3 regions of the Streptomyces sp. NPDC058985 genome follow, and region 1 is predicted to be linked to each of the others. Evidence: riboswitches for the same ligand, from Rfam matches in the RefSeq annotation. Region 1 holds a riboswitch; each other region holds the start of a gene.
What was found. A riboswitch is a leader RNA that binds a small molecule or an ion and turns the genes downstream of it on or off. The one in region 1 is predicted to bind thiamine pyrophosphate.

Region 1 (10,302 bases):
GACGCCCCGCAGCCGGCGCAGTCCCAGCCGCCGCCGAAGAAGACCGCGGGGCGCGACCTGGGCGCGGCGATAGGGGTCGGCGTCGGACTCGGCGCCGTCATCGTCGCGTCGCTGTTCGTCGTCAAGGCGGTCTTCGTCGGCGTGGTCGCGGTCGCGGTCGTCGTGGGCCTGTGGGAGCTGACCAAGCGGCTGGAGGAGCGCAAGGGCATCAGGGCGCCGCTCGTGCCGCTGGCGATCGGCGGCGCGGCGATGGTGGTCGCCGGGTACGCGCGAGGTGCCGAGGGCGCGTGGGTCGCCATGGCGCTCACGGCGCTGGCCGTGCTCGTGTGGCGGATGACCGAGCCGCCGGAGGGCTACCTCAAGGACGTCACGGCGGGTCTGTTCGCGGCCTTCTACGTGCCCTTCCTGGCCACGTTCGTCACGATGATGCTGATGGCCGACGACGGCGCGCAGCGCGTGCTGACCTTCCTGTTGCTCACGGTCGTCAGCGACACCGGCGCCTATGCCGTCGGCTGGCGCTTCGGCAGGACCAAGCTCGCCCCGCGCATCAGCCCCGGCAAGACCCGCGAGGGGCTGCTGGGAGCGGTGGCCTTCGCGATGGCGGCGGGCGCGGTGTGCATGCAGTTCATGATCGAGGACGGCGTCTGGTGGCAGGGCCTGCTGCTCGGCCTCGCGGTCGCCGTCAGCGCCACGCTGGGCGACCTCGGTGAGTCCATGATCAAGCGCGACCTCGGTATCAAGGACATGGGCACCCTCCTGCCGGGCCACGGCGGCATCATGGACCGCCTGGACTCCCTCCTGCCGACGGCGCCGGTGGTGTGGCTCCTGCTGGTGATCTTCGTGGGGTCGGGCTGATCCGGCCGGCGTGAGCCCGCAGGGCCGGCCTCGCGACCGCCCCCACCTGCACGTTCTTCGACGAGAGACCCGTTGTCCACAGGGCGGCGGGTCTCTTCTCATATGTCTGCGACACTGGTACAGCCATGCCTAAGCCCGGAGAACTCACATTCGTCGCCCCCCGCGGAGCCAAGAAGCCGCCGCGGCACCTTGCCGATCTCACGCCCGCCGAGCGTAAAGAGGCCGTCGTCGCTGCCGGCGAGAAGGCCTTTCGTGCCAAGCAGCTCTCGCAGCACTACTTCGCGCGGTACGCGCACGACCCCGAGCAGTGGACCGACATCCCCGCCGGTTCGCGGGAGGGGCTCCGGGAGGCGCTGCTGCCCGAGCTGATGACGGTCGTCCGGCATCTGTCGACCGACCAGGGCACCACCCGCAAGACGCTCTGGAAGCTGTTCGACGGGACGCTCGTCGAGTCGGTGCTCATGCGCTACCCGGACCGGGTGACCATGTGCATCAGCTCCCAGGCGGGCTGCGGCATGAACTGCCCATTCTGTGCCACGGGGCAGGCCGGCCTGGACCGGAACCTGTCGACGGCCGAGATCGTGCACCAGATCGTGGACGGCATGCGGGCGCTCAGGGACGGAGAGGTCCCCGGAGGCCCGGCCCGGCTCAGCAACATCGTGTTCATGGGCATGGGTGAGCCCCTGGCCAACTACAACCGGGTCGTCGGCTCCATCCGCCGGCTCACCGACCCGGAGCCGGACGGGCTGGGGCTCTCCCAGCGCGGCATCACCGTCTCCACCGTCGGTCTCGTCCCGGCGATCAACCGCTTCACCGGCGAGGGCTTCAAGTGCCGCCTCGCCATCTCGCTGCACGCCCCCGACGACGAGCTGCGCGACACCCTCGTCCCCGTCAACACGCGCTGGAAGGTGCGTGAGGTGCTGGACGCCGGGTTCGAGTACGCCGCGAAGTCAGGGCGCCGGCTCTCCATCGAGTACGCGCTGATCCGGGACATCAACGACCAGGCGTGGCGGGGCGACCGCCTCGGGCGGCTGCTCAAGGGCCGCCCGGTGCACGTCAACCTCATCCCGCTCAACCCCACGCCCGGCTCGAAGTGGACCGCGTCGCGGCCCGAGGACGAGAAGGCGTTCGTGGAGGCGATCGCGGCGCACGGTGTGCCGGTGACGATCCGGGACACCCGTGGCCAGGAGATCGACGGGGCGTGTGGTCAGCTCGCCGCGAGCGAGCGGTAACCTGACCGGCGTCAGTACAACGCCACAGTAACCACATCTTCATATTCCGACAGGGGAGCGCCACAGCGCTGAGAGTGCGGCACCGGCCGCAGACCCTCCGAACCTGGCCCAGGTCATTCTGGGTAGGGAGATCGGTCACCACTCGAGCTGTTGCGCCCTGCCCGGGACCCTCGCCAGGGGTCGCGGGCGGGGCCGCGTCTTCTCCTGGTCACCCAGGAGGAATCAGTGAGCATCACCAAGAAGGTCACCGTCCTGGCCGTCGGCCTCGGCATGGCCGGCGGCCTGGCCGCCTGCGGGTCGTCGTCCGACGAAGGGCAGGGGTCCGGCGACTCCAAGACCGTGACCCTGGTCAGCCATGACTCGTGGGCCTCTTCGAAGGAGGTCGTCGCCGCCTTCGAGAAGAGCTCCGGCTACAAGGTCAGGGTCCTGGAGGACGGCGACGCCGGGCAGGCCGTCAACAAGGCCGTCCTCACCAAGGACAACCCGCAGGGCGACGTCTTCTTCGGCGTCGACAACACCCTGCTCTCCCGCGCCCTCGACAACGGGCTGTTCCAGCCGTACGAGGCAAAGGGCTCCGACCTGGTCCTGCCCGAGTACCGGGCCGACCAGGACAAGCACCGGGTCACGCCCGTCGACACCGGTGACGTCTGCGTCAACTACGACAAGGCGTACTTCAGCAAGAACAAGCTGACCCCGCCGGACTCCTTCGACGACCTGGTCAAGCCGGAGTACAAGGACCTGCTCGTCACCGAGAACGCGGGCAGTTCCTCGCCCGGCCTGGGCTTCCTGCTCGGTACCGCCGCCAAGTACGGGGACGACGGCTGGGAGGGCTACTGGAAGAAGCTCAAGGCCAACGGCGTCAAGGTCGTCGACAGCTGGGAGCAGGCCTACAACGAGCAGTTCTCCGGCTCGGCCGGGGGCAAGAAGGCCAAGGGCGACCGCCCGCTCGTCGTCTCCTACGCCTCCTCCCCGCCCGCCGAGGTGATCTACGCCGAACCGCAGCCGTCCACCGCGCCCACGGGCGTCGCCGACGGCACCTGCTTTCGCCAGGTCGAGTACGCGGGCCTGCTGAGCAACGCCAAGAACCCCGAGGGAGGCAAGGCACTCCTCGACTTCCTCATCGGCAAGCAGTTCCAGGAGGACCTGCCGCTGAACATGTTCGTGTACCCGGTGCGGGAGGGCGCGCGGATCCCCGAGGCGTTCGCGAAGTACGGGCCGCAGGCCGAGGACCCGCAGACCATGGACCCGGCGAAGATCGCCGGCAATCGCGACCAGTGGGTCAAGTCGTGGACCTCGCTCGTACTGAAGTAGGCAAGGGAGCCCCCAGGGCTCGGAACCCGCGCGGGAGCGCGGCGCGGCTCGCCCTGATGGTCGTGCCCGTCGCGTTCTTCGCGGTGTTCTTCGCCTACCCCGTCGCCGCGATCGTCGCGCGCGGCCTGGAGGTCGACGGCGCCTGGCAGTTCGGCCGGATCGGCGACGTGCTCGCCCAGTCCGACGTGCGGCACGTGCTGTGGTTCACGACCTGGCAGGCGCTGGCGTCCACCGCGCTCACCCTGCTGATCGCACTGCCCGGCGCCTATGTCTTCGCCCGCTTCGACTTTCCAGGCAAGCAGGTGCTGCGGGCGGTGGTAACCGTGCCGTTCGTGCTGCCGACGGTCGTCGTGGGGACGGCGTTCCTGGCGCTGGTGGGGCGCGGCGGGCTGCTCGACGAGCTGTGGGGCGTACGGCTGGACACGACCGTGTGGGCCATCCTGCTCGCGCACGTCTTCTTCAACTACGCCGTCGTGGTGCGCACCGTGGGCGGCCTGTGGGCGCAGCTCGACCCGCGGCAGGAGGAGGGCGCGCGGATGCTCGGTGCCTCCCGCCCGCGGGCCTGGCGGCAGGTCACGCTGCCCGCGCTCGCTCCCGCGGTGGCGGCCGCCGCGCTGATGGTGTTCCTGTTCACCTTCACCTCCTTCGGCGTCGTGCAGATCCTCGGCGGGCCCGCCTTCTCCACCCTGGAGGTGGAGATCTACCGGCAGACGTCCCAGGTCTTCGACCTGTCCACGGCGGCCGTGCTGACGCTGATCCAGTTCGTGGCGGTCGCCGCGGTCCTCGCCGTGCACGCCCGGACGGTACGGCGGCGGGAGAGCGCCCTGCGGCTGGTGGACGCCGCCACGACCGCGCGCAGGCCCCGGGGCACGGGCCAGTGGGCGCTGCTGGCGGGCGTCCTGGCCACCGTCGCGCTGCTGCTGGTGCTGCCGCTCGCCGTGCTGGTCCAGCGGTCGCTCGGCGCACCCGGCTTCGGCTACTATCGGGCGCTGACCAGTGCCGACGGCGGCGCCTTCCTGGTCCCGCCGATCGAGGCCATCGGCAACTCCCTCCAGTACGCCGTCGCCGCCACCGCCATCGCCGTGGTGATCGGCGGTCTCGCCGCCGCCGCGCTCACCCGGCGGGACGCGGGCCGCTTCGTGCGGGGCTTCGACGCGCTGCTGATGCTGCCGCTCGGGGTGTCCGCCGTGACCGTCGGTTTCGGGTTCCTGATCGCGCTGGACGAACCGCCGCTGGACCTGCGCTCCTCCTGGATCCTGGTGCCGCTCGCCCAGGCGCTGGTCGGTGTCCCCTTCGTCGTACGGACCATGCTGCCCGTGCTGCGGGCGGTGGACGGACGGCTGCGGGAGGCGGCGGCGGTGCTCGGAGCCTCGCCCTGGCGGGTGTGGCGGGAAGTGGACCTGCCGATGGTGCGGCGGGCGCTGCTGGTCGCGGCCGGGTTCGCCTTCGCCGTGTCCCTCGGGGAGTTCGGCGCGACCGTGTTCATCGCGCGGCCCGACAACCCGACGCTGCCGGTCGCCGTGGCGCGGCTGCTGGGCAGGCCCGGGGACATGAACTACGGCCAGGCCATGGCCCTTTCGACGATTCTGATGCTGGTGTGCGCGGTGGCGCTGGTGGTGCTGGAGCGGCTGCGCACCGACCGGAGCGGGGAGTTCTAGAGATGCGACTGGTTGTGCGGGTGATCCAGGGATGCTGCTGAACGTCGAGGAAGCGACCGTCCGCTTCGGCGGGCGGGCCGTGCTGGACGCCGTCGGCCTGGAGGTCGCCGAGCACGAGGTGGTGTGCGTGCTCGGGCCCAGCGGCAGCGGCAAGTCGACGCTGCTGCGCGCGGTGGCCGGGCTCCAGCCGCTGGACGCCGGGCGGGTGACGCTCGACGGGCGGGACCAGGCCGGGGTGCCCGCGCACCGGCGCGAGCTGGGGCTGATGTTCCAGGACCACCAGCTGTTCCCGCAGCGGGACGTGGCCGGAAACATCGCCTTCGGGCCCCGGATGCGGGGCGCGTCCCGCACCGAACAGCGGGACCGGGTGGCGGAGTTGCTGGAGCTGGTCGGACTGCCGGGCGCCGGACGCCGGTCCGTCGCCGCGCTCTCCGGCGGCGAGCAGCAGCGGGTGGCCCTCGCCCGGGCGCTCGCGCCCCGGCCCCGGCTGCTGATGCTGGACGAGCCGCTCGGTCAGCTCGACCGCTCGCTGCGGGAGCGCCTCGTGGTCGAACTTCGGGAGCTGTTCGGCCGGTTGGGCACCACGGTGCTCGCCGTGACGCACGACCAGGGCGAGGCGTTCGCGCTCGCCGACCGGGTCGTGGTGATGCGGGACGGGCGGATCGCGCAGTCGGGGACGCCGCTCGAGGTGTGGCAGCGGCCGGCCGACGCCTTCGTGGCCCGTTTCCTCGGCTTCGACAACGTGGTGGAGGCGACCGTCGCCGGGCAGGTCGCGGACACGCCGTGGGGCAAGGTCCCGGTCCCCGAGGACGCCCTGCAGGGGACGCGGACGGTGCTCGTGCGGCCGGCCGGGGTCCGGATCGTCGCCGCCGACGCGGGCCTGCCGTGCACGGTCGCGGCCCGCACCTTCCGGGGCACCCATGTCGCCGTGCGCCTCCAGCCGGAGGACGCGCCGCCCCTGGAGGCGGCGTGCGCGCTGCGGGCGGCACCGGAGGTCGGGGACGCGGTCGGAGTGGAGTTCGAGGCGGCGGAGGTCGTCGTGCTCGGCTGAGCGCCGGCCCGCAGCGGGCCGGCGCTCCCCGGACATGACGGCGGCCCGCCCCCGAACCGGGGACGGGCCACCGCCGCTGTCCAGCTGGGTGCGGGCGTCAGCGGGTGCTGTTCGCTCCGCGACGGCGCAGGCCGAAGAAGACGGCACCGCCACCGACGACGACCAGGGCCGCCGCGATGCCGGCGATCATGCCGGTGTTGGAGTTGGCACCGGTCTCGGCGAGGTTGGAGTCACCGGCCGCCGGGGACGGCGCGTTGCTCGGCGCGGCCGCCGGCGCGGTGCTCTGGTCCTCCGTCGGCGCGGGGGCCGAGGTGGACGGCTCGGGGGCCGGGGTCTCCGTCTCGTCGGACGGGGTCGAGGAGCTCTCCGACGGGGTCGGGGTCGGGGTGTCCTCGGTCTTGCAGGGGGTCGACGGGGTCACGAGGTTCGGCTTGATGTCCTCGTCGACGTACCGGTCGGCCTTGACGTGGATGCGGTACTCGGCGTTCGGCTTCCAGTCCGCGGCGAAGGTGATGGTGCTGCCCTCGCGCGAGCCCTTGACCGTCTGCTCGCCGATCTTCTCGGCGTCGGCACCGTTGTTCTGCAGGTAGACGGTGACGACGGCGGGGATGCCGGCGGGGTCCACGTCGGTGACGGTGATGACACCCTTGTCGCCTTCGCACTTGGCGGCGGCGGAGAACTCGCTGATGTCGCAGGCGAGGGCGTTGCCGGCGGCGCCGACGGCCAGGGCCGCCGAGGCGGCGACGACGCCGAGGGCGCGGACGCTACGGCGTGACGCCGTACGGCTGATTATGGACAGGACTGCCACGTTTGTCCTTTACGGGAGCGCAGATGGGGGGTGGGCAGGGTGCCGACGCCCGATGACACGGCATCAGCACACCCATGAGCCTCACTGGTTTATAAGCGGTGCATAAGCAGTGTCAACGCATATGCCAGCCAAGCACGTTGACTTTGCCGTCTTATTAACCGCCTACACGTTTCAGTGCGTCGGCAGGCGCCCCGGCCCCCCGCCGGCTCAGCCTTCGACCGCCGCCGGGTCCATCCACACGACCTCGAAGGTGTGGCCGTCGACGTCGTCGAAGGCGCGCCCGTACATGAAGCCGTGGTCCTGGGTCTCGCCGCTGACCGAACCGCCGGCCGCGACCGCCTTCTCCACCAGCTCGTCGACCTTCTCGCGGCTCTCGGCGCTCAGCGCGAGGAGCACCTCGCTGGACTTGCTGGAGTCCACGATCTCCTTCTTCGTGAACTGGCGGTACTTCTCCGGCGTGTGCACCATCACGACGATGGTCTCGCTGAGCGGGATCGAGGCCGTGGTGTCATCGCTGAACTGGGCGTTGATCTCGTAGCCGAGACCGGTGAAGAACTTCTTCGAGGCGGCCAGGTCGTTGGTGGCCAGGTTCACGAAGATCATCTGCTGGTACATGAGGGCCTCTCCCGTAAGTGCGCTGCCGTTGCCGTGCTGTTCGAAGGGTTAGACGTACGGCGGGCGCGGAACTCATCGCCGTTTCGTGGATCTCTTCGAGAATTTTCTCGCGGGTGCCGCGAGGACGTCAGCGGGACAGGGGGAGCGCCGCCAGTTCCGCGACGATCAGGGTCAGCGCACCGAACAGGGCGAGCAGCGCGGCGGCGCGCACGGCGGCCGCGGCGCGCAGGGTCGCCGGGGGCGCCCCCAGCCGCAGCAGGGCGTCGGTGGTGTCGGCGCGGGCGTGTTTGGCCTCCACGGCCGCGGTGAGGAGGGTGGCCACCGTGCAGCCGGCCACGAGGAGGGCGCCCAGGGTGCTCAACGCCCCGAAGTCCGGGCCGTCGGTGGCGTACAGGGAGGTGGCGACGTAGGCCGCGGCGGCCACGGCGCAGACGACGCCGAGGGGGCGGCCGATGCGGTGCGCCTCGTCCATGAGGACGCGCCCGGCCAGCAGCCGCAGGGCGCCGGGTCGGGCGGCCTGGAGGAGGCGGCCGCACAGGTGGGTGAGGCCGGGGCCGGCGAGGGCCAGGCCCAGGGCGGTGAGGGCCCAGCCGATGAGTACGCCGGCCGACGGGGTGGCGTCGGGGGTGGTGGCCGGGTGCCCGGTGTAGGTCTCGACGGCGAGGCCCGCGGCGAGTACGGCGATGCCCCAGGGCAGGACGGTGGTGTTCGGCGGGCGGGGTGCCGGGAGGGCGGGGGCGGAGTCCTGCACGGGCGGGGGCCCGTCCGGGTCCGCCGCCAGGTCGCCGTCACCGGGCCGCGTCAGCAGGGCGGCTCCGCCGGAGGGGGCGTCCGGGGACTCGGCGGCGCCGGCGGACGCCTGCCGGGCCTCGGGAGCCGGGGCACCTGCCTGAGCCGGGGACGCCGTCCAGCGGGCGCCGAAGCGGCCGTAGGCGCCGAAGGTCTCCCGGGCCTTGCCCCAGCCGTACGCCCCGAAGCGGCCGTAGCCCCGGGCGCCGGTGGCCGGGGCGCGGCGCGGCTCGCGGGGGCGCAGGGAGTACGCGACCGCGGCCGAGGCGGCGGCCGGGACCAGGGCCAGCAGCGTCAGGATCGCCGGGGCCGGGAGGGACTGGCCGACGGCCAGCGCGTCGGCCGGGACGCCGTCGGAGGGCGGGCCCGTCAGGTCGCCGCGCAGGTGGAGGAAGAGCAGCAGGGCAGCCACCGAGCCGAGCGCGCCCGACAGGGCCGTGGTCGTCGCGGAGACGGCCATCAGCCGGCCCGGCCCGAGGCCGATCGCGGACAGCCCCGAGCGGGGCCGGGTGCCGGGGTCGGTGCGGGCCACGGCGACCGCGAGGTACACCGTGGCGGCGAGCGGCGCCGCGCACCAGGCGAGGCGGAGGGCGGAGGAACCGGGCGCGTCCGGGTGGCTCATCGCGTGTCCGAAGGCGCACAGCAGCAGGAAGCCCGTGCCCGCCGAGGCCACCGCGACCAGCAGACGGCGCAGGTGGACGGCGAGATGGGCGGCGCGGGTCAGGCGGAGAGCGAGCACGCGGCCCGGCCTTCCGTTCCGGAGGCCCCGGTGGCGCCCGTGGCCACCGCGGTCTCGGCGAGCGGGGGCAGATGCACGGTCCGTACCCGCCGTCCGTCCAGCAGCGCCACCGCGCGGTCCGCCAGGCCGGCGGTCTGCGCCTCGTGCGTCGCGAGGACGACGGTGATGCCGTGCGAGCGGGCCGCCGTGGTGAGGGTGCGCAGCACCTGGGCGCGGTCGGCGCGGTGCAGCGGCGCCGTGGGCTCGTCGGCGAAGAGGACCGCGGGCGCGACGGCCAGCGCGCGGGCGATGCACACCCGCTGCCGCTCGGCCTGCTGGAGCTCCCGCGGGCGCCGACGGGCCTTGTCGCCGACGTCCAGGCGGTCCAGCCACTCCAGGGCGGCGGTCTTGGCCCGGCGCCGGCCCGTGCCGCGCAGCATGAGGGGGAGGGCGGCGTTCTCCCAGGCGTTCAGTTCCGGGACCAGTACGGGGGCGGGGTCGATCCAGCCGAAGCGGTCGCGGCGCAGCCGTTCGCGGCTGAGCGGTCCCATGGTGTGCACCGGCACGCTGTTGAACCACACCTCGCCGTCCTGCGGCCGGACCAGTCCGGACAGACAGCGCAGCAGAGTGGTCTTGCCGCTTCCGCGCGGGCCGCTCACGGCGAGGATCTCGCCCTCGCGGACGCCGAGCGACACGCCTTGAAGCGCGGGGGAGCCGTCCTGGTGCTGGAAGTGCAGGGCGCGGGCCCAGAGCACGTCGTTGTCCGGCGGGGCCTCCATGGGCGTACACCTCGGTTCTGATCCGTGTTTCCCCGGTCACGTCCCCCGTCCGGGGGAACGAGGAGGGGGCCGATCGGTCACTGGGCACGGTAAGGAGTCGCCGCGGGGGAAGCCGGAAAGCACGCGGCCCCGGGCCGCCGTTCTCACTCGAACGGACGGCGCCGGGGCCCGTGATGATCTTCTGGAAGTACCAGATGACCATCTGCTCGGACGATCAGAGCTTCGTCCACGCCTCCGTGAGCGTGGCGCGCAGGATCTGCTCGATCTCGTCGAAGGTCTCCTGGTTGGAGATCAGCGGCGGGGCGAGCTGGATGACCGGGTCGCCGCGGTCGTCGGCACGGCAGTACAGGCCGTTCTCGAAGAGCTTCTTGGAGAGGAAGCCGTACAGGACGCGCTCGGTCTCCTCGTCGGTGAAGGACTCCTTGGTGTTCTTGTCCTTGACCAGCTCGATGCCGTAGAAGAAGCCGTTGCCGCGGACGTCGCCGA
Region 2 (10,302 bases), on a different contig from region 1:
CACCCCGATGACGAGCACGTTGGACATCAGTACGCCGGCGACCACGCCGACGAAGCCGCCGAAGGCGAGCAGCCGCCACCGCAGCCGCGCCTTGTACTGCAGCAGCACCTCACCGAGCAACCACAGCGCGACCACGCCGAACGCGATGTAGAGGACCGTCCAGCCCATGTACGCCCCTCTCCCAGTGGCCGTTACGCAGTGTGTCGTAAATATGTGCGGCCGGTCTAGGCCCGCGGTGGGTGGTGCAGGCCCAGGTTCTCGTAGATCTCCAGCGTCGCCGTGGAGTTGTTCAGCGTGATGAAGTGCAGTCCGGGGACGCCCTCGGCCAGCAGCCGCGCGCAGAACTCCGTGGCGAACTCGATGCCAATGGAGCGTACAGCCGCCGGATCGTCCTTGGCTGTGAGGATCCGCTCTTTCAGCTCCGGCGGGAACGAGGCGTTGCTGAGCTTCGGCAACCTCTCCAGCATCTTCACACTGGTCACCGGCATGACCTCGGGGATGACCGGGGTCTCGCATCCTGCCGCGGCGACCCGGTCGCGCAGCCTCAGGTAGGACTCGGCCTGGAAGAACATCTGCGTGATCGCGTAGTCGGCGCCGGCCCGGCACTTGTCCACGAAGTGCCTGACGTCCGCGTCCCAGTCGGCGGAGCGCGGATGCATCTCCGGGAAGGCCGCGACGCCGACGCAGAAGTCGCCCGACTCCTTGATGAGCCGGACCAGTTCGGCCGCGTAGGTCAGACCCTTCGGGTGCGCGATCCAGTCGGCCGTCGGATCGCCGGGCGGGTCGCCGCGCACGGCCAGCATGTTGCGGATCCCGGCGTCGGCGTACTGGCCGATGATGTTGCGCAGCTCGGCCACGGAGTGGTCGACGGCGGTGAGGTGGGCCACGGGGGTCAGCGTGGTGTCGGCGACGATCTGCTGGGTCTCCCGGACCGTACCCGCGCGGGTGGAACCGCCGGCGCCGTAGGTCACGGAGACGAAGTCCGGGGCCACCGCCTCCACGCGGCGCAGCGCGCTCCACAGGTTCTTCTCGCCCTTGGGCGTCTTCGGCGCCGAGAACTCGAAGGAGTACGTCGTCTTGCCGGTGGCGAGGATGTCACGCACCGTGCGGGCGCGGTCAGTCCTCGTGCTTGCGGTTCCGAGGGCCATACGGGCAGGTTAGCCAGGGGGCGGCGGCCACCCAACCGGATGCGGGATATTTGTCCGCATTGTCTATTTGTTGTCCACCCCTTGGACACATGCCCCCGGCATCCGCCTACGGCTGCCGCAGGCGCTTCGCGAACTCGGCCGCGGCCGCGCCCGGATCCTCGGCGGCGGTGATCGCGCGGACGACGACGACCCGCCGGGCGCCCGCCTCCAGCACCTCGTCGAGGTTGCCGAGGTCGATGCCGCCGATGGCGAACCAGGGGCGGTCGGTGCCCAGCGACGCGGTGTGGCGGACCAGGTCGAGGCCGGGGGCATGGCGGCCGGGCTTGGTGGGGGTGGGCCAGCACGGGCCGGTGCAGAAGTAGTCCACGCCGTCCTGGACGGCCGCCGCGGAGGCCTCGGACCCGGCGTGCGTGGAGCGCCCGATGAGGACGTCGTCGCCGAGGATCGCGCGGGCGGCGGGCACCGGGAGGTCGCCCTGGCCGAGGTGCAGCACGTCGGCGCGGGCGGCGTGCGCGACGTCCGCGCGGTCGTTGACCGCGAGGAGCTTGCCGTGCCGGGCGCAGGCGTCGGCCAGGACCGCCAGGTGCTCCAGCTCCTCGGCGGCCTCCATGCCCTTGTCGCGCAGCTGCACGATGTCGACGCCGCCGGCCAGTACGGCGTCCAGGAACTCGGGCAGGTCGCCCTGGCTCCGGCGGGCGTCCGTGCACAGGTAGAGCCGGGCGTCGGCGAGGCGGGCGCGGGCGGTGGTCGGAGCGGTGTCGGGCATGCGGGTGTCCCCCCGGGTCGGTGGTTGGCGTGGGCGGCGCGGACCGCACGGCCCTGCGGCGTACGGACCGCGGACCGTGACGGCCGCGCGGCCCGTACGCCGGGCGGTGGGTCGGGTCAGACGGCGAGCGCCTGGGCGCGGCGCTTCACCTCCGTGCCGCGATTCTCACTCAGCGCCTGGGCCGGGGTGCCCGGCAGGGTGGGGTCGGGGGTGAAGAGCCACTCCAGCATCTCCTCCGGCGTGAAGCCGTCGTCCCGCAGCAGCGTCAGGGTCCCGGCCAGGCCCTTGACGACCTTGTCCTCGTCGATGAAGGCCGCCGGAATGTGCAGCGCGCGGTTCTCACCCCGGCGTACGGCGATGAGCTGGCCTTCCTTGATCAGCTGGCGTACGCGGGTCACCTCGACGCCGAGCATCTCGGCGATGTCGGGAACGGTGAGCCAGGCAGGCACGAGAGCATCGGTCTTTGCGTCAATCTCGGTCACGTCTCCAGCCTGCCATCTGGCACTGACAGGAGGAAGCCGGACCCGTCCGGACCGGTGCTACGCCGTGGCCCCCTTGAGCGGCCTCGCCGGGTCGGCCAGCAGCACCGGGTCCATCGTCGTGCCCGCCTGGATCAGCCGCTTTCCCTGCGCCAGGTCGCGGGGGCGGCCCACCGCGAGCAGGGCCACCAGCCGGTTCTCGCGCAGCCAGCAGACCGTCCAGGCCGGGCCCGTGCGGTCCCCGCGCCACAGGACGGTGTCGGCGGCCGTGTGGTGTCCGGCGTACTGGACGAAGCGGCCGAACTGCTCGGACCAGAAGTACGGCACCGGGTCGTACGCCGCCGGGGTCTCGCCCGCGGGGGCGCCGACGATGTCGGCGGCGACGGTGCGCGGGCCCTGGAGGGCGTTGTCCCAGTGGTGCACCAGCAGCCGCTCGCCGTAGCGGGCGGAGGGGAAGGAGGCGCAGTCGCCAACCGCGTGCACGTCCGGCGCCGAGGTGCGCAGGAGGTCGTCGGCCAGGACCTCGCCGTGCCCGCCGAGGGCGATCCCGGAGCCGGCGAGCCACGCGGTGGAGGGGCGGGCGCCGATGCCGACGACGACCGCGTCGGCGGGCAGCCGGGTGCCGTCGTCGAGGACGACCCGGAGGGGCTCCCCCGACTCGCCGGGCTCGACCCGCTCCACGCGCGCGTGCGTGCGCAGTGCGGCGCCCGCTTCGGCGTACCAGGCGGTCATCGGCGCGGCCACCTCGGCGGGCAGCGCGTCGGCGAGCGGCCGGCCGGCGGCCTCCACCACGGTCACCGCGCAGCCGGCCTCGCGCGCGGCGGTGGCGAACTCGGCGCCGATCCAGCCGGCGCCGACGACGATGCCGTGGCGGCCGGCGAGCACGGGGCGCAGCCGTTCGGCGTCGTCCAGGGTGCGCAGCAGGTGCACGCCCGGCACGCCGTCGGTGCCGGGGAGCCGGACCGGTTCGGCGCCGGTCGCGAGGACGAGGGCGTCGTACGGCACGGGGCCCTCGGAGGTGTCGAGGAGGTGCTCGCCGGGGCGGACACCCAGGGCCTCGCAGCCGAGCCGCAGGGTAATGCCGAGTGCCTCGAAGTCGACGTCGAAGGCGGAGCCCTCGGCCGTGCCGAGCAGGACGGCCTTGGACAGCGGAGGCCGGTCGTAGGGCTGGTGGGGCTCGGCGCCGATCAGTGTCAGGGTGCCGGTGAAGCCCTGTTCCCGCAGGGCGACGGCGGTCTGCACGCCCGCCATGCCGGCGCCCACCACGACCACGCGGCGCGCGTCGTCCGCCGCCGGTTCCGGTCCCCGCTCCCGCGTCTGCTCGCTCACCTGATCACCTTAGCCACCTGACAATTTGTCAGTCAGCGCTCGTGCACCGTGACCTGCTCCACAACGCTCGTGCCGCGGCCGGGGCGCGACTCCCACTCCCAGCTCTCCTCCAGGCGCACCCGGCCGTCCGGCAGTTCCAGCACGGTCGACACGCAGTGCCCCGACGCCGTGCTGCCGTCGGTCCTGAGCTGCACGTACCGGAAGTCGAGCCGGTCCCCCGCGCGGGTACCCACCAGGTGGCCGCGGACGACGTCGCCGCCCGCGTAGTCGGCCCAGACGGCGTCGTCCCGCTCGTGGTACGTGAACCGGGTGCGGGTGCCCACCTGGCCGGGCGCCTGGTCGGTGACGGGGGCGAGGACGAGACCATCGAGCGAACGGGGCACGGGCGGAGGCTCCCTTACGAGTGCGAGGCGCTGCGGGCTAGGCTGGCCAACGTAAAGCACTCGCGGGAGCCCGGACGCACCGGGCTGAGAGGGAGGCTGGCGGCCTCCGACCGTACGAACCTGATCCGGGTCATGCCGGCGAAGGGAGGGGCTGGACGCCCATGCCGTCCTCATCACACAGCTCGCCACACAGCTCGTCACACACCGTGTCGTCGCACACCACGTCGTCACCCACCGTGTCCCGTACGCCCGACGTCCTCGTGGTGGGCGGTGGCGTCATCGGTCTGGTCACCGCCTGGCGGGCAGCCCAGCGCGGGCTCGCCACGGCCGTCGTCGACCCCGAGCCCGGCGGCGGGGCGGCGCAGGTGGCGGCCGGGATGCTGGCCGCCGTCACGGAGCTGCACCACGGCGAGCAGACGCTGCTCTCGCTGAATCTCTCCTCGGCCCGCCGCTACCCGGAGTTCGCCGCCGAGCTGACCGATGTCACCGGCCACGACCTGGGGTACCGCCGCTGCGGCACCCTCGCCGTCGCGCTGGACGCCGACGACCGGTCCCACCTGCGCGAAGTACACGCGCTTCAGCAGCGCTCCGGCCTGGAGTCCGAGTGGCTGTCGGGGCGTGAGTGCCGGCGCCTGGAGCCGATGCTCGCGCCGGGCGTGCGCGGGGGCCTGCGGGTGGACGGCGACCACCAGATCGACCCCCGGCGCCTCACCCACGCGCTCGTGGCCGCCTGTGAGCGGGCGGGGGTGGTCTTCCACCGGGTGTGGGCCGACCGGCTCACCGTCGGACGCGGGGAGCGGGCCACGGGGGTCGCCACCGCCGACGGAACCGCGCTGGAGGCCGGGCAGGTGGTGCTGGCCGGGGGCAGCCTGAGCGGGCGCCTCGCGGGCGTGCCGGACGCCGTGCTGCCGCCGGTGCGGCCGGTGAAGGGGCAGGTGCTGCGGCTGACCATGCCGCGGACGCACGGGCCACTGCTGAACCGCACCGTGCGCGCCGTGGTGCGCGGCAACCACGTCTACCTGGTGCCCCGGGAGAGCGGCGAGCTGGTCGTCGGCGCCACCAGCGAGGAGCTGGGCTGGGACACCACGGTGACCGCGGGCGGCGTGTACGAGCTGCTGCGCGACGCCCACGAGCTGGTCCCCGGCATCACCGAGCTGCCCCTGACGGAGACCCGCGCGGGCCTGCGCCCCACCTCCCCCGACAACGCCCCGCTGCTCGGGCCGACCGGCCTCGACGGGCTGCTGCTGGCCACCGGCCACCACCGCAACGGCGTCCTGCTCACCCCCGTCACCGGCGACGCCATGGCGCACGCCCTGACCACCGGGGAGCTGCCGGACGAGGCCCGCCCCTTCACCCCCCGGCGCTTCGACGCCGCCCCCGCACTCTCGGAGCAGTCCGCATGAACATCTCCGTCAACGGCGAGCCGCGCGAGGTGGCTCCCGGTACGGCCCTGGACGCCCTGGTGGGCACGCTCACCACCGCGCCGTCCGGAGTGGCCGCCGCCCTGAACGAGACCGTGGTCCCGCGCGCGCGGTGGTCCGCCACCGCCCTGGCCGACGGCGACCGCGTCGAGGTCCTCACCGCTGTGCAAGGAGGCTGAACCATGGCCGACGACCCCTTTGTCCTCGACGGCACGTCGTACGCGTCCCGTCTGATCATGGGTACCGGCGGGGCGCCCAGCCTGGACGTGCTGGAGCGCGTGCTGGTGGCCTCCGGGACGGAGCTGACCACGGTCGCGATGCGGCGCGTGAACGCGTCGGTGCACGGGTCCGTGCTGTCGGTGCTGGAGAAGCTCGGCATCCGCGTGCTGCCCAACACGGCCGGCTGCTTCACCGCCGGGGAGGCGGTGCTCACCGCCCGGCTCGCGCGCGAGGCGCTGGGCACGGACCTGGTCAAGCTGGAGGTCATCGCCGACGAGCGCACGCTGCTGCCGGACCCGATCGAGCTGCTGGAGGCCGCGGAGACCCTGGTCGACGACGGGTTCACGGTGCTGCCGTACACGAACGACGACCCCGTTCTCGCGAAGAAGCTGGAGGACGTGGGGTGTGCGGCGATCATGCCGCTCGGTTCGCCGATCGGGTCGGGGCTCGGGATCCGCAACCCGCACAACTTCGAGCTGATCGTGGAGCGCGCGGGGGTGCCGGTGATCCTGGACGCGGGGGCCGGTACGGCGTCGGACGTGGCGCTGGCGATGGAGCTGGGGTGTGCGGGTGTGATGCTGGCCTCGGCGGTCACGCGGGCGCAGGAGCCGGTGCTGATGGCTTCCGCGATGCGTGCGGGGGTCGAGGCCGGGCGGTTGGCGCGGCTTGCGGGACGGATCCCGCGGCGGCACTTCGCCGAGGCGTCGTCTCCTGCGGAGGGCTTGGCCGACCTTGATCCGGAGCGGCCCGCTTTTCAGTGAGCCTGCGTTGCTCCGAGGGTCTTCTCCCACCCGCGCACCACGCGTTTCCAGTCGGACAAGAGGCTGGGCTCTCCCGTGGGGGTGACTCGCCGTCGGCGGCTCACCGTGCGTGGGCGGGGGATCGCCCGGTACGTGTCACGTGCGTCACAGGTGCGCTGCAGTACCGCCCCGGTGGCGGGCGGCGAGCGCGGGGTGTCGGTCGTGGCTCGTACACTCGCCTGCGTGGACACGACCCTTCAGGACCCTCTCGTCGGGCAGGTGCTCGACGGCCGGTACCGCGTCGAGGCGCGGATCGCGGTCGGCGGGATGGCCACGGTCTACCGGGCCGTGGACACCCGCCTGGACCGCGTGCTCGCGCTGAAGGTGATGCACCCGGCGCTCGCGACCGACGCCGGCTTCGTCGAGCGGTTCATCCGCGAGGCCAAGTCGGTGGCCCGCCTCGACCACCCCAATGTCGTCCAGGTCTTCGACCAGGGGGCCGACGGGGCGTACGTCTACCTGGCCATGGAGTACATCCCGGGCTGCACCGTGCGTGACGTGCTGCGCGAGCGCGGTGCGCTCCGGCCGCGGGCCGCCCTCGACATCCTGGAGCCGGTGCTGGCCGCGCTCGGCGCCGCGCACCGGGCGGGTTTCGTGCACCGGGACATGAAGCCGGAGAACGTGCTGATCGGGGACGACGGCCGGGTCAAGGTCGCCGACTTCGGCCTGGTCCGCTCGGTGGACACCGTCACCAGCACCACCGGCGCCGTCCTCGGCACCGTCTCCTACCTGGCGCCCGAGCAGGTCGAGCACGGCGCCGCCGACCCCAGGGTCGACGTGTACGCGTGCGGCGTGGTGCTCTACGAGATGCTGACCGGCGGCAAGCCGCACGAGGGGGACTCGGCCGCGGTGGTGCTCTACAAGCACCTCCACGAGGACGTGCCGCCGCCCTCCTCCGCGGTGCCGGGGATGGCGTACGAGCTGGACGAGCTGGTCGCCGCCGCCACCGCGCGCAACCCGGAGATCCGGCCGTACGACGCCGTCGCGCTGCTCGCGCGGGCCCGTGAGGCGCGCGCGGCGCTGACCGCCGAGCAGCTGGACGCGGTGCCGCCGCAGGCGCTCGGCACGGAGCACGACAACGCCGAGGACCGCACGAGTGTCATCCCGCGCTCGCTCACCGTGCCCCGGCCGCTGCCGGTCGACGAGGACGCGTACGGCGCCGGAGACGACGGCGTGCAGCACACCAGCCGGCTGGCGTCTCCCCCGCCGGACCCGCCCCGGCGCCGCCGGCCGGGGGTGCGGCGCGGCCCGCTGACGATCGTGCTGGCCGTGCTGCTGGTGCTCGGCCTGGGCACCGGCGTCTGGTACATCAATTCCGGCCAGTTCACCAAGGTGCCGCCGCTGCTCTCGAAGACCGAGGCGGAGGCCCGCGACCGGCTGGAGGACACCGGGCTGGACGTCGGCACGGTGCGGCACGCGCACAGCGACACCGTGGACCGCGGCCGGATCATCAGCACCGACCCCGGCGTGGGCTCCCGGATCCGCAAGAACGACTCCGTGTCCTTCACGGTCTCCGACGGCCCCGACACCGTGAAGCTGCCGGACCTGGAGGGCTACCGGCTGGACCGGGCCCGCACCCTGCTGAAGGACGAGGGGCTGGAGCCGGGCATGGTGACCCGCGCGTTCAGCGACGAGGTGCCCAAGGGCTTCGTGATCTCCACCAAGCCCGCCTCGGGCACCACGGTGCGCGGCGGCTCGGCGGTCGCGCTCGTGGTCAGCAAGGGCAGCCCGGTGGACGTCCCGGACGTCTCCGGCGTCGGCCTGGAGGACGCGCGGAGCCGGCTGACGGAGGCCGGCCTCAAGGTGAAGGTCGACGAGACGCGGGTGAACTCCGAGTACGACAGCGGCCAGGTCGCCCGGCAGACCCCGGAGCCGGGCAGCCGCGCCGCCGAGGGCGACACCGTGACGCTCACGGTGTCCAAGGGCCCCCGGCAGATCGAGGTCCCGGACGTGGTCGGCGACAGCGTGGACGACGCCAAGCGGAAGCTGACGGACGCGGGCTTCCAGGTGGACGAGGACCGGGGGCTGCTCGGGCTGTTCGGCGACACGGTGAAGAAGCAGTCCGTGGACGCCGGGGACACGGCTGCCGAGGGCTCCACCGTCACGATCACCATCCGATGACCGGGGGCAGGGGCGGGACGCCCGCACTCCCCCGCAACCCGGTCGGCGGCCACGTCCCGGTGGCCGGCGGGCTGCACTCCGTGGGGCTGTCCTACGCCCGTGAGCTGAAGGCGGAGACCGTGCAGGTCTTCGTCGCCAACCCGCGCGGCTGGGCCACGCCGGCCGGCAACCCGAAGCAGGACGAGGCCTTCCGGGAGACCTGCGCGGCCGAGTCGATCCCGGCGTACGTGCACGCCCCGTACCTGATCAACTTCGGCTCGCACACCGAGGCGACGGCCCAGCGGTCGGTGGAGTCCATGCGGCACTCGCTGCGGCGCGGGCGGGCCATCGGGGCGCTGGGCGTGGTCGTGCACACCGGCAGCGCGACCGGCGGACGGGACAGGTCGGTGGCGCTCAAGCAGGTGCGGGAGTACCTGCTGCCGCTGCTCGACGAGCTGACCCACGACGACGACCCGTTCCTCCTGCTGGAGTCGACCGCCGGGCAGGGCGCCTCTCTGTGCTCGCGGACCTGGGACTTCGGCCCGTACTTCGAGGCGCTGGACTCGCATCCCAAGCTGGGCGTGTGCCTGGACACCTGCCACGTCTTCGCGGCGGGGCACGACCTGACCGGCCCGTCCGGCATGCACCAGACCCTGGACCTGCTGGTCGACACGGTCGGCGCGGGCCGGCTGAAGCTGATCCACGCCAACGACTCCAAGGACGTGGCGGGCGCCCACAAGGACCGGCACGAGAACATCGGCGCCGGGCACATCGGCGAGGACCCGTTCCGGGCGCTCATGACCCACCCCGCGACCGAGGGCGTGCCGCTGATCATCGAGACGCCGGGCGGCAAGCAGGGGCACGCGGCGGACGTGGAGCGGCTGAAGAAGCTGCGCGACGGCTGATCCGCGTCCGGCGGCGGGCTCAGAGCTCGGGGCCGTCCCCGGGTTCCTCCTGGTAGGAGTAGCGCTGCTCGCGCCACGGGTCGCCGATGTTGTGGTAGCCGCGCTCCTCCCAGAAGCCGCGCCGGTCGGCTGTCATGTACTCGATGCCGCGGACCCATTTGGGGCCCTTCCAGGCGTACAGGTGGGGGACGATCAGCCGCAGCGGAAAGCCGTGCTCGGCGGTGAGCAGTTCGCCGTCCTTGTGGGTGGCGAAGAGGGCACGCCCGTCGGCGAAGTCGGCCAGCCGGAGGTTGGAGCTGAAGCCGTACTCGGCCCAGACCATCACGTGGGTGACGGCCGGGGCGGGCGGCGCGAGCTCCAGGACCGTGGCGGCGGGCACCCCGCCCCACTCGGCGCCGAGCATGCTGAACTTCGTGACGCAGTGCAGGTCGGCGACGACCGTGGAGTACGGCAGGGCGGTGAACTCCTCATGGGTCCAGCCGCGCTTGTCACCGTCGGCGGTGGCGCCGAAGACCCGGAACTCCCAGCGCTCGGGGCGGAACTTGGGTACCGGTCCGTAGTGCGTGACCGGCCAGCCGCGCTGGAGGCGCTGTCCCGGCGGGAGCTCGAACGAGGTCGCCCCTTCCGAACCGTCTTCCCCCATTTCGTTTCCCACCGGCTGACCCATGTCTCCATCCTGACAGACCCGGACCGATGCCCTTGACCCACCCCACTTACATTCAGGCAAACAGGAAAAACATCAACAAAATCGA
Region 3 (10,302 bases), on a different contig from region 1:
GACACGGCTGGCGCTCCCCACGGCGTACCACCTGCTGCGCACCCTGGTGCACGAGGGCTACCTGCGCCGGGAGAAGGGGCTGTTCTTCCTCGGCGACGCCGCCGAGCGGCTGGGCAGCAGCGGGGCCGCGCAGAAACGTCGCAGCACGGTGGTCGACGCGCTCGCGCAGGTGCGCGACGCGATCGGCGCCCCCGTGTACTACGCCATGTACCGCGACGGCGAGATCGAGGTCATGTGCGTCTCCGACACCCCGGGCAACCCGGCCGTGGAGGAGTGGGCGGACTTCCGCGAGACCGGGCACGCGCACGCCGTCGGGCAGTGTCTGCTGTCGCAACTGGACGAGGACGCCCGCCGGGACCACCTGAACCGCTACTCGGTGCAGTCACTCACGCCGTACACGGTCCGTGATGGCAATGCCCTGCTGAGACGTCTCGAACGCATGCGGCGGACGTCTCCGGTGACCGAAAGCCAGGCGTACGCCCTGGGGACGGTGTGCGCCGCGATCCCCATCACCGTCGGCACCACGGTGGCCACGATGGCCGTCTCCCTGCCCCTTCACCAGGCCGACCGGCTGTTGTCGGCCGCGGAGCGGCTGCAGGACGAGGTGGGGCGGCTCCTGGGGTCACTCGCGATCTCTATCAGTATCTGAAAACTCACTCCTTGTGATCTGGTGTGTACGTTGAGCAAGATGCCACCAGTGTTAGAGGTTTGATTCCCGGACAGTCGACGGCGAATGACGGGTGTGCGATGGGCGAGTCCGTACAGGCAGAGGTCATGATGAGCTTTCTCGTGTCCGAGGAGCTCTCGTTCCGCATTCCGGTGGAGCTGCGCTACGCGACCTGTGATCCCTATGCCGTGCGGTTGACCTTCCATCTCCCCGGGGACGCCCCGGTGACCTGGGCCTTCGGCCGGGAGCTACTGGTCGACGGGGTGGGCCGGCCGTGCGGTGACGGGGACGTGCGCATCGCACCGGTCGAGCCGGAGCCGCTGGCCGAGGTGCTGATCCGCCTCCAGGTCGGCGCCGACCAGGCACTGTTCCGTTCCTCGGCGGCTCCCCTGGTGGCGTTCCTCGACCGCACCGACAAACTGGTGCCCCTGGGTCAGGAGGGCGCGCTCGCGGACTTCGACACCCACCTCGACGAGGCGCTGGACCGCATCCTGGCGGAGGAACAGAGCGCGGGCTGAACCGTTACGGCAGGCGCGGAGCGGGCGTAACGCTTCGCCCCGGGCGCGTCAGCGCTTGCGGCGACGGCCGCGTCCGCCGCGTACGGGGGCCGCGTCCCCGCCCGGCCCCGCCCCAGCGGACTGTGCGGCCGTCCGGTCGGCCGAGACGACGAGCGCGGCGAGGGCCGTGGTGACCGGCACGGACGCCACCAGACCGATCGAGCCGACCAGCGTGCGCACGATCTCCTCCGCGACCAACTCACTGTTGGCGACCGTCCCCACCCCGCTCTGCGCGATCGAGAACAGCAGGAGCAGGGGCAGCGCGGCGCCCGCGTAGGCGAGCACGAGCGTGTTGACGACCGAGGCGATGTGGTCGCGGCCGATGCGGATGCCCGCGCGGTACAGCCCGCGCCAGCCCATCGTCGGGTTGGCCTCGTGCAGCTCCCAGACCGCCGACGTCTGGGTGACCGTCACGTCGTCGAGGACACCGAGCGAACCGATGATCACGCCGGCGAGCAGCAGACCGCTCATGTCGATCGCCGGATACAGGCCGTGGATGAGGCCGGTGTTGTCGTCCGTGTTGCCGGTCAGCGCCGCCCAGTCGATGAACAGCGACCCGAGGATGCCGATCAGCAACAGGGAGATCAGTGTGCCGAGCACCGCCACGGACGTGCGTGCGGAGAGGCCATGACACAGATACAGCGCGATCAGCATGATGGCGCTGGACCCGATCACCGCGACGAGCAGCGGGTTCGAACCCTGGAGGATCGCGGGGAGGATGAAGAAGTTCAACAGCAGGAAGCTGATGGCCAGGGAGATCAGCGCCATCAGGCCCCGCAGCCTTCCGACGACCACCACGGCCAACGCGAAGATGCCGGCGAGCAGGGTGAGGGGGAGCCTGCGGTTGATGTCGGTCACCGAGTACTGCAGGTCCCGCGGTGCGGAGGGCTCGTAGGCGACCACGACCTCCTGGCCCTCGTGCAGCTGCCGCGACTGGTCCGGCTGCACGATTTCCTCGAACGTGCGGCCCTTGTCCTTGCCGCTGTCCACGCGGATCGTCGCCCGCTTGCACTCGCCGTTCGCCTGCTGCACCGCGGAGGAGCCCTCGGCGGTGGAGGTGTCGCCGGTGGGGGTGGAGCCCGAGGCGTTGACGGACTGGCAGCTCAGTTCCACCACCTTGGTCACGGTGGCCTGCTGCGTCTGCCGGTCGAAGCCGACGCCGGTGCGCTCGTGCGGCGGCGCGCCGCCCGGCCACAGGACAGCGAGCCCGATCAGGACCGCCGCGGCGAACGGGATCAGGATCGCGGCGATGACCTTCCGCAGATGCCGGGAGACGGGCGCCGCGGGGCCATGACTGTGCGAGTGCCCGTGGCCTCCTCCCGCCCCGCTCCCGTGGCCGCTGCCCGCTCCGGGCCCGTGGCCTCCTCCCGCTCCGGGCCCGTGGCCGCCGCCACCGGGGCCGTGTCCAGGGTCGCCGGCTCCACGGTCGGCGCCCCTGTCGGCGTGCGGTCCGCGGCGGGGATCGTGCGGCGGAACGGGGGGATGCTGCGGTGTGGTCACCGACCGATCATCGCAAGAACAAGGGGGGCCCTCTGTTCACCGCGCCCGAATGGGCGTTAGCGTGGAGGCACCTTTGTACACGCGGGAGCTCGGAGCACCGGGCTGAGAGGGCGCTGACCTCCGTCCCAGCGATGTTTCACGGGAAACATGACCGAAGTCGAGTGATGTATCCCACGAAGCGTCGGCGGACGGAATCCGCTGCGTCGACCGCCGAACCTGTTACCGGGTAATGCCGGCGTAGGGAGTAGGTCTCATGACCATCAAGGACGCACGCACGCCTGCCTCCACGCAGAACTCCTCCCAGGAGGAGACCGCGGAGGCCGGGAAGTCCATCGGCTGGCACAAGGCGTACGTCGAGGGCTCGCGCCCCGACCTGCGGGTGCCGGTCCGTCAGGTGCACCTCACCAACGGGCAGTCGGTCACGCTGTACGACACCTCCGGTCCGTACACCGATCCGCTCGTCGACACCGACGTCCGCAGGGGACTGGCGCCGCTTCGGGAGAACTGGATCATCGCCCGCGGCGACACCGAGGAGTACGCGGGCCGTCCCGTCCGTCCCGAGGACGACGGCATCAAGCACACCTCGCCGCGCGGCGGGCTGCGCAACCTCGACGCCGTCTTCCCCGGACGGCCGCGGCAGCCCCGCCGGGGCCGGGGCGGCACCGCGGTGACGCAGCTCGCGTATGCCCGCCGGGGCGAGATCACGCCCGAGATGGAGTACGTGGCCGTCCGGGAGAACGTCTCGCCGGAGGTCGTCCGTGAGGAGATCGCGGCGGGCCGTGCCGTACTGCCGGCCAACGTCAACCACCCCGAGATCGAGCCGATGATCATCGGCAAGCGGTTCCTGGTGAAGGTCAACGCCAACATCGGCAACTCGGCGGTGACCTCCTCCATCGAGGAGGAGGTCGACAAGATGACCTGGGCGACCCGGTGGGGCGCCGACACGGTCATGGACCTCTCCACCGGCCGCAACATCCACACCACCCGCGAGTGGGTCCTGCGCAACTCCCCCGTCCCCATCGGGACCGTGCCGCTCTACCAGGCCCTGGAGAAGGTCGACGGCCGGGCCGAGGAGCTGACCTGGGAGGTCTACAAGGACACCGTGATCGAACAGGCCGAGCAGGGCGTGGACTACATGACGGTCCACGCGGGCGTGCGCCTGGCGTACGTGCCGCTGACCGCGAACCGCAAGACCGGCATCGTCTCGCGCGGCGGCTCGATCATGGCGGCCTGGTGCCTGGCGCACCACCGGGAGTCGTTCCTGTACGAGAACTTCGAGGAACTCTGCGAGATCCTCGCCGCGTACGACGTCACGTACTCCCTCGGCGACGGCCTGCGGCCGGGCTCCATCGCGGACGCCAACGACGAGGCGCAGTTCGCAGAGTTGCGCACGCTCGGGGAACTCAACCGGACCGCCAAGCGTTTGAACGTTCAGACCATGATCGAGGGCCCGGGACACGTCCCGATGCACAAGATCAAGGAGAACATCGACCTTCAGCAGGAGATCTGCGATGAAGCTCCGTTCTATACGCTCGGCCCGCTGACCACGGACGTCGCGCCGGCGTACGACCACATCACCTCCGGCATCGGTGCCGCGATGATCGCCTGGTGGGGCACGGCAATGCTCTGCTACGTCACGCCCAAGGAGCACCTGGGCCTGCCCAACCGTGACGACGTCAAGACCGGCGTCATCACCTACAAGATCGCCGCCCATGCCGCCGACCTCGCCAAGGGTCACCCAGGTGCGCAGGAGTGGGACGACGCGCTGTCCGACGCCCGATTCGAGTTCCGGTGGGAGGACCAGTTCAACCTGGCCCTCGACCCGGACACGGCACGGGAGTTCCACGACGAGACCCTGCCGGCCGAGCCCGCCAAGACGGCCCACTTCTGCTCGATGTGCGGGCCGAAGTTCTGCTCGATGAAGATCAGCCAAAGCATCACAGAGCAGTTCGGGGGCACGGCGGCTGCGGGGGCGACGGCTGAAGAGGTCGCGGAGGGGATGCTCCAGAAGTCGAAGGAGTTCGCGGAGCGCGGGAACCGGGTGTACCTGCCGATGGCGGACTGAGTAAGCGGGTGGCGGGGCGGCGCTGCCTTGAACGGCGCTCCCCAGCCCCCTGCACAGCTCCAGAGCGCTTGCGAAGGAGAGCCGGACGCGCTCTGTGCTGAAGGGCCCCTTTGGTGTGTGGTCGCACCGCTCGTACGGTCGTGGGCGTGATGAACATCGTTGGCGAGCGGCGCAGGCTCGGAGTACCCGGGCCTGAAGCGAGGCTGCGGTTCGAGACAGAGCTTCAGGAACTGGGGTCGGCACCGCGGCGCAGGTTGCTGGTGCTCGACGGGAATCCCGCGTTTGAGCTCTCCCCGTGGTGTGGGACGTGTCAGTTCCTGTTTCAGCGGCTTGAGGGCGCCGGCCAGACGCTGTCATTGGAAGGCATGCAAGATCTCCTCGCCGGACAGGTCTCCGATCTGGACGACGGCATCCTGGCTGCGTTCGGCTCCCTGCTGCCGGAAGGGAATTACCTGCCACTGTTGCTTCGTGTCGAGCCACGGTTGGTGACTCCAGGGCAGGACGGTGACTACTTCAGCAATGAGCAAGTGGCCACCTGGGGGCCCAACCAGTTCTGGGGTCTTCCGGAGCACCCTCGCACGCCGTATTACCGCACGTTCGAGACGGTGATCGACGGCACCGCACATCTCTATGAGTTCGCCGTACCGATGGTTCCTCCACTCTGGAACGACCGGGAGCGGGTCGCGGAGTACGTCGAGTGGATGGGGCAGGGGGTGGTGCCGACAGCAGTCGCGGTGTCGACGTTGGATCTCTGTCAGCCTGCGTTGAGCCTCCCGTCGACGGACGAGTACGAGCACTGGGGGCTGACGCATTTTCTGCTCGACGGCCACCACAAGCTGGAGGCGGCAGCCTCGGCCGGACGTTCCGTGCAGCTCCTGTCGCTCCTGGCCTTGGACGAGAGTCTGTCCGGCCCCGATGACCACCGCAGGTTGGGAGCCCTGCGCTCACAGCGCAGCCTGAGCCGTGGGGCTCGGCCGCCACGCTGACCAGCGTCAGTCTTCTGGTTCCACTGCTCGCGCCGACAACCGTGGGACGCGTGTGGGCACCGATTCGCGGACCGATGAAGATCAGCCGAAGCATCTCAGAGCAGTTCGGTGGTGACGTGGAGGCGACCCTGGAGGAGATCAAGGCCGGGAGGCCGGCGAAGGCGAAGGAGTTCGCAGCGTCCGGCAACCGGGACGACCTGCCATTGGACGACTGAGCACGGCACACAGAAGCCACGGACGGGGCTCGCGCCGCGGGGAGCCGCGGGCCCCGCCGCTGCGTGGGCCCGCCGCTGTCTGGGGCCGGCTCGCGGTGCTCAGGCCGGTTCGGTGTGACGTGCCACCCCGAACGGGTTGTCGATCACGTAGCGCCAGTATCCGTCCGCGCCACGGCGAGCCACATCCGTTGCGGTGCCCTCGATGTGGACGTGCTCGCCGTGCGCCGCGCTTCCGGTGATGACGAAGTCGACGATCAGCAGCGCCAGCTCGCCGACGACGTACGTATGACGTGGCGTCACCGTGATCGGAACGCGCAGCCGGAGGAACTCTCCATTGGCGTGGAGCCTGCCCGCCCCGGTGACCAGGTGGCCGGGCTCCGGTATGAAGCCCGCGGTGGGCTCGTAGAGCTGGTCGAGCGCTTCCGGGTCGAAGGTGTTGAACGCACGAGCGAAGGCGTACGGATGCTCGGCCGCGCTGCGTGCCAACTGCACACTGGTGGAATGCGTCATGGGGCGAGCGAACAGCAGGCCGGCATAGGTCACCAAACGGAAACCCACGTCACCTGGGACGAGGAGTTGGTGCCCGGCCCGCGGGGCCGCACCGATCGGCCTGAGGCCGACTGCCCTGTTGAGGTAGCCCTCGCGGCGGTGTCCGGTCGCTGGACCACGCTGCTCCTGCGTGAACTGATGGGTGGTCCTCGCGGCTTCATGGAGCTGCGGACGCTGCTTCCCGAGCTGTCGGCGAAAGTGCTCAGCGACCGGCTCCGTGCATTGCGGGAGAGCGGCCTGGTGACGGCGGATCGCCGACGCGGCTTCCCGGCCCGCACGCGATACGTCCTGACGGAGGCGGGCAGGTCGCTGCGGTCACTCCTGGTCGAGCTGTACGCCACAGGCGAGGAATTGCAGCGCTTGTCCGAGCGTCGAGGCGAGAGCCCGCGATCACCTGGGGAAGGTGCTCATCCATGAAGATCTCGCACGACATCCGGCGCGAGCACGGAGGGAGCCAGGCCGAGATCGAGGAAGGCATGGTCCAGAAGTCGAAGGAGTTCGCGGCCGCCGGCAATCGCGTGTATCTGCCGATCGCGGACTGACGTCCCCGCGTGCCGTGCCGTGCCGTGCGGTGGGGACGGGCAGACCGTAGGTCCGTCCTCTCCCCGCCGAGGGGTCCGTCTCGGCAGACTGGGGGCATGACATCCACCTCCCTGAGCAAGGGCGCCAACCTCGCCGTCGACTCCCCCGCGGTGCGGATCGAACTCGCCTGGGCCGCGGGGCCCGGGGTTCCCGAGATCGACGCTTCCGCGCTGCTGCTCACCTCGGCCGGACGGGTGCGGGACGACGGCGACTTCGTCTTCTACAACCAGCCCCGGCACGCGTCCGGCGCGGTGGGGCACCTGGGCAAGCGGGGCGGACCCGGCGGGCCCGCGGGTGTCACCACCGACTCGGTCGAGGTGGACCTGGTCTCGGTGGAGCCGGCCGTCGAACGCATCGTGCTGTGCGCCTCGGCGGACGGCGGGACGTTCGGCCGGGTGCCGGGGCTGTCGATGCGGTTGCTGGACGCCGCTTCCGGGACCGAGCTGGCCCGGTTCGACATGACCGCCGGGACGGAGACCGCCCTGGTCGGCGGCGAGCTGTACCGGCGGCAGGGGAAGTGGAAGTTCCGCGCGGTCGGGCAGGGGTACGCCGCCGGACTCGCGGGGCTCGCCACCGACTTCGGCATCACCGTGGACGACGACACTCCCCCGACGCCGACGCCGACGCCGACGCCGACGCCGACGCCGACGCCGACGCCGACGCCGACGCCGACGCCACCCCCTCAGCCCTTGTCCCCACCGGCGACCGCATCCGCCGGGCGGACCCGGCTGACCAAGGGCGAGGAGGAGCTGCCCGTGGACATGCGCAAGCGGCTGTCCCTCCGCAAGGAGCAGGTCGCCGTCAGCCTGCGCAAACACGGTGCGGACGGCGTCACCGCGCGCGTCATCCTCGTACTGGACGCCTCCGGTTCCATGTCGTTCCTCTACTCCAAGGGCGTCGTGGCGGACGTCGTGGAGCGGATGGCCGCCGTCGCCGCGCAGTTGGACGACGACGGCGAGATGCAGGCATGGACCTTCGCCTCGAACCCGGCGCGCCTGCCCGACCTGCGCCTGGGCGAGCTGCCCGAGTGGCTGCGGCTGCACGTACGCGTGGGGGAGATCAGCCTCTTCCGCCGCGGCCGGAAGAAGGGCCTGGACCCCCGGCAGGCCGACATGCGGGCGGTCGGGATCCAGAACGAGGAGCAGAAGGTGATTGCCCAGGTCCGTGCCTTCGTCCGGGAGAATCCGGCACCGGTTCCGACCCTGGTCCTGTTCTTCTCCGACGGCGGTGTCTACCGCGACGCCGAGATCGAGCGGGAGCTGCGGGAGGCGGTGGAGGAGCCGGTCTTCTGGCAGTTCGTGGGGCTCGGCCGGGCCAAGTACGGCGTGCTGGAGCGTTTCGACACCCTGACGGGCCGCCGCGTCGACAACGTCGGCTTCTTCGCCGTGGACGACATCGCCACCGTGCCGGACCCGGAGCTCTACGACCGCCTGCTGTCCGAGTTTCCGTCCTGGATCACAGCCGCCGGCCGGGCGGGCATCCTCTGACGCGCCGCCCGCCCGGACCGGTGGCTACTCGGACCGGTGTTCCGGACCCCCGAAGTCCGGGCTGCTGTAGTCCGGGCTGGAGTAGCTCGGACGGTGACCGGTCTCGGGGCCGCCGTCGGGACTGGTGAACCCGGGTCGGCCGTATCCGAGGTGCGGCATGCGGCTGCTCGGGGCCTTGGGTCCCGTGCGGTGCAGTGCCGCCGTGCCCGGGTTACCGAGCGCCTCCTGCAGGAAGGGCAGGATGCCGCGTTCCAGCAGGGCGTCGTGCCAGGCGTCCCTGGCCCGGGCCACTTCCTCGTCGAGTACGCCGTAGGAGCCGGACTCGGCGGACGGCCGGTTGCGCAGCGCGGTGATCAGCAGCCCCACCGCGGCGACGAGGATCGCCACCGCGGTCACGGCGCCGAACATCCAGCCCGTGGTGAGCATGGTCTGCGCGAAGGCCTGCCCCGGATCCAGCATCTTCAGGATGTAGCCGACGAGCAGGAAGATCGCCGCTGCGGTGCCGGCCAGGACGGGTGCCAGGACGGCGACGACGGCGACGGCCCCCGCACCGGTCGCCTCGGCCACCTCCCCCACGGTGGCGGCGAGTCCCACCGCGTCCCTGCCCTGCTCCTCGGAGCCGGACTCGCGCGTGGCGGGCGACGTGGTGGGCGACGTGGCGGACGGCGCGGGGTGGCGCAGTTCCTCGCGGGCCTTCACGTAGTGCTGGTACTCGGTGGTGGCCGCCGCCGTGATGAGGGCGGTCGCGTTGAGTGCCATGGTGCGCAGCTGTTCGGAGTTGAGCCGCTGGCCGACAGCGGCCAGTTCCGGGCGGTGTGGTGCGGAGCGCAGCGCCTCGTCGAGGATCCGCTCGTACTCTTGGCGGTCCTCGTTGGACAGGTGCTGCGGAACGCTGTTCATGTGCATCCCCCGATGCTCCGTAGGGCTTGGGGCTCGCATGCCAACGAGCCGTCGGGCAGAAACGGAGGGGAGCCTGCTACGGATAAGCCGATGGTAGAGCGGTGACGGTGGAGGGTGACAGGGGGTTTCCAGAAATTGGGTGCCGTCCCGTACGGGTCCCGCCGTCGAAACGCTCGTCCGTCGAACGGTCAGACGTCCAGCGGAAGTTGCTGGACCAGCAGCTTTCCGGCCATGGTCACGCCGCCGTCCATCGCGATGGCCAGCCCGTCCGCGTAGACGTGGGGTCCCTCGACCGCCGTACGGGTGTCGTCCTCGCCGTCCTCGGAGCCGACCTCGCCCAGCAGGTAGGGGATGGGGCTGTGTCCGTGAACGATCCGGGTGCCGCCGTACGTATCCAGCAGTGAGCGCACGGCCTCGGCGCCGCCCTCGTCGCGGAAGGAGAAGCGCTTGGTGAACTTGCGGAACAGGTCCCAGACCTCTTCCGCGTCGTTACGGGTGAGGGTCTCGCGGACGGTGTCGTTGACCTCTTCGATGGAGCGGCCGTAGTCGAGGTAGGTGGTGGTGTCGGAGTGGACCAGGAGGTGGTCGTCGACCTCCTCGAGGGCGTCGAGGCGGGACATCCACTGCAGGTGGTGGTCCTGGAGGCGGTCCATGTCGGTCTTCTGGCCGCCGTTCAGCAGCCAGGCCGCCTGGAAGGTGGCGGTGCCGGCGCCGGAGTTGACCGGCGTGTCGCCGAACCGCTTGGCGCCGAGCAGCAGCAGCTCGTGGTTGCCCATCAGAGCCTTGCAGTAGCC

Region 2: another riboswitch for thiamine pyrophosphate. It lies ahead of thiO (glycine oxidase ThiO); the one in region 1 lies ahead of ACFW01_RS07575 (thiamine ABC transporter substrate binding subunit).
Region 3: another riboswitch for thiamine pyrophosphate. It lies ahead of thiC (phosphomethylpyrimidine synthase ThiC); the one in region 1 lies ahead of ACFW01_RS07575 (thiamine ABC transporter substrate binding subunit).

The regions. Positions count from the first base shown of each region.
Region 1 is NZ_JBHYJX010000006.1:145,639-155,940, forward strand. It holds gene ACFW01_RS07565 (phosphatidate cytidylyltransferase) at 1-855, shown strand, start outside; gene rlmN (23S rRNA (adenine(2503)-C(2))-methyltransferase RlmN) at 981-2,087, shown strand; TPP riboswitch at 2,129-2,234, shown strand; gene ACFW01_RS07575 (thiamine ABC transporter substrate binding subunit) at 2,313-3,398, shown strand; gene ACFW01_RS07580 (ABC transporter permease) at 3,374-5,056, shown strand; gene ACFW01_RS07585 (ABC transporter ATP-binding protein) at 5,088-6,107, shown strand; gene ACFW01_RS07590 (LAETG motif-containing sortase-dependent surface protein) at 6,205-6,915, opposite strand; gene ACFW01_RS07595 (VOC family protein) at 7,123-7,530, opposite strand; gene ACFW01_RS07600 (hypothetical protein) at 7,658-9,058, opposite strand; gene ACFW01_RS07605 (ATP-binding cassette domain-containing protein) at 9,040-9,816, opposite strand; gene ACFW01_RS07610 (aspartate aminotransferase family protein) at 10,031-10,302, opposite strand, start outside.
Region 2 is NZ_JBHYJX010000033.1:53,678-63,979, reverse strand. It holds gene ACFW01_RS25900 (hypothetical protein) at 1-168, opposite strand, end outside; gene metF (methylenetetrahydrofolate reductase [NAD(P)H]) at 225-1,148, opposite strand; gene thiE (thiamine phosphate synthase) at 1,255-1,914, opposite strand; gene ACFW01_RS25885 (Rv2175c family DNA-binding protein) at 2,031-2,396, opposite strand; gene ACFW01_RS25880 (NAD(P)/FAD-dependent oxidoreductase) at 2,454-3,665, opposite strand; gene ACFW01_RS25875 (hypothetical protein) at 3,755-4,105, opposite strand; TPP riboswitch at 4,158-4,269, shown strand; gene thiO (glycine oxidase ThiO) at 4,267-5,508, shown strand; gene thiS (sulfur carrier protein ThiS) at 5,505-5,705, shown strand; gene ACFW01_RS25860 (thiazole synthase) at 5,709-6,506, shown strand; gene pknB (Stk1 family PASTA domain-containing Ser/Thr kinase) at 6,729-8,666, shown strand; gene ACFW01_RS25850 (deoxyribonuclease IV) at 8,663-9,550, shown strand; gene ACFW01_RS25845 (sulfite oxidase-like oxidoreductase) at 9,570-10,217, opposite strand.
Region 3 is NZ_JBHYJX010000057.1:8,044-18,345, forward strand. It holds gene ACFW01_RS33785 (IclR family transcriptional regulator) at 1-649, shown strand, start outside; gene ACFW01_RS33790 (SsgA family sporulation/cell division regulator) at 748-1,185, shown strand; gene ACFW01_RS33795 (YibE/F family protein) at 1,234-2,724, opposite strand; TPP riboswitch at 2,796-2,985, shown strand; gene thiC (phosphomethylpyrimidine synthase ThiC) at 2,978-4,789, shown strand; gene ACFW01_RS33805 (hypothetical protein) at 4,939-5,775, shown strand; partial or broken gene ACFW01_RS33810 (hypothetical protein) at 5,850-5,990, shown strand; gene ACFW01_RS33815 (YybH family protein) at 6,090-6,500, opposite strand; gene ACFW01_RS33820 (winged helix-turn-helix transcriptional regulator) at 6,492-6,956, shown strand; partial or broken gene ACFW01_RS33825 (thiamine biosynthesis protein ThiC) at 6,950-7,081, shown strand; gene ACFW01_RS33830 (VWA domain-containing protein) at 7,178-8,608, shown strand; gene ACFW01_RS33835 (hypothetical protein) at 8,633-9,514, opposite strand; gene ACFW01_RS33840 (metallophosphoesterase) at 9,697-10,302, opposite strand, start outside.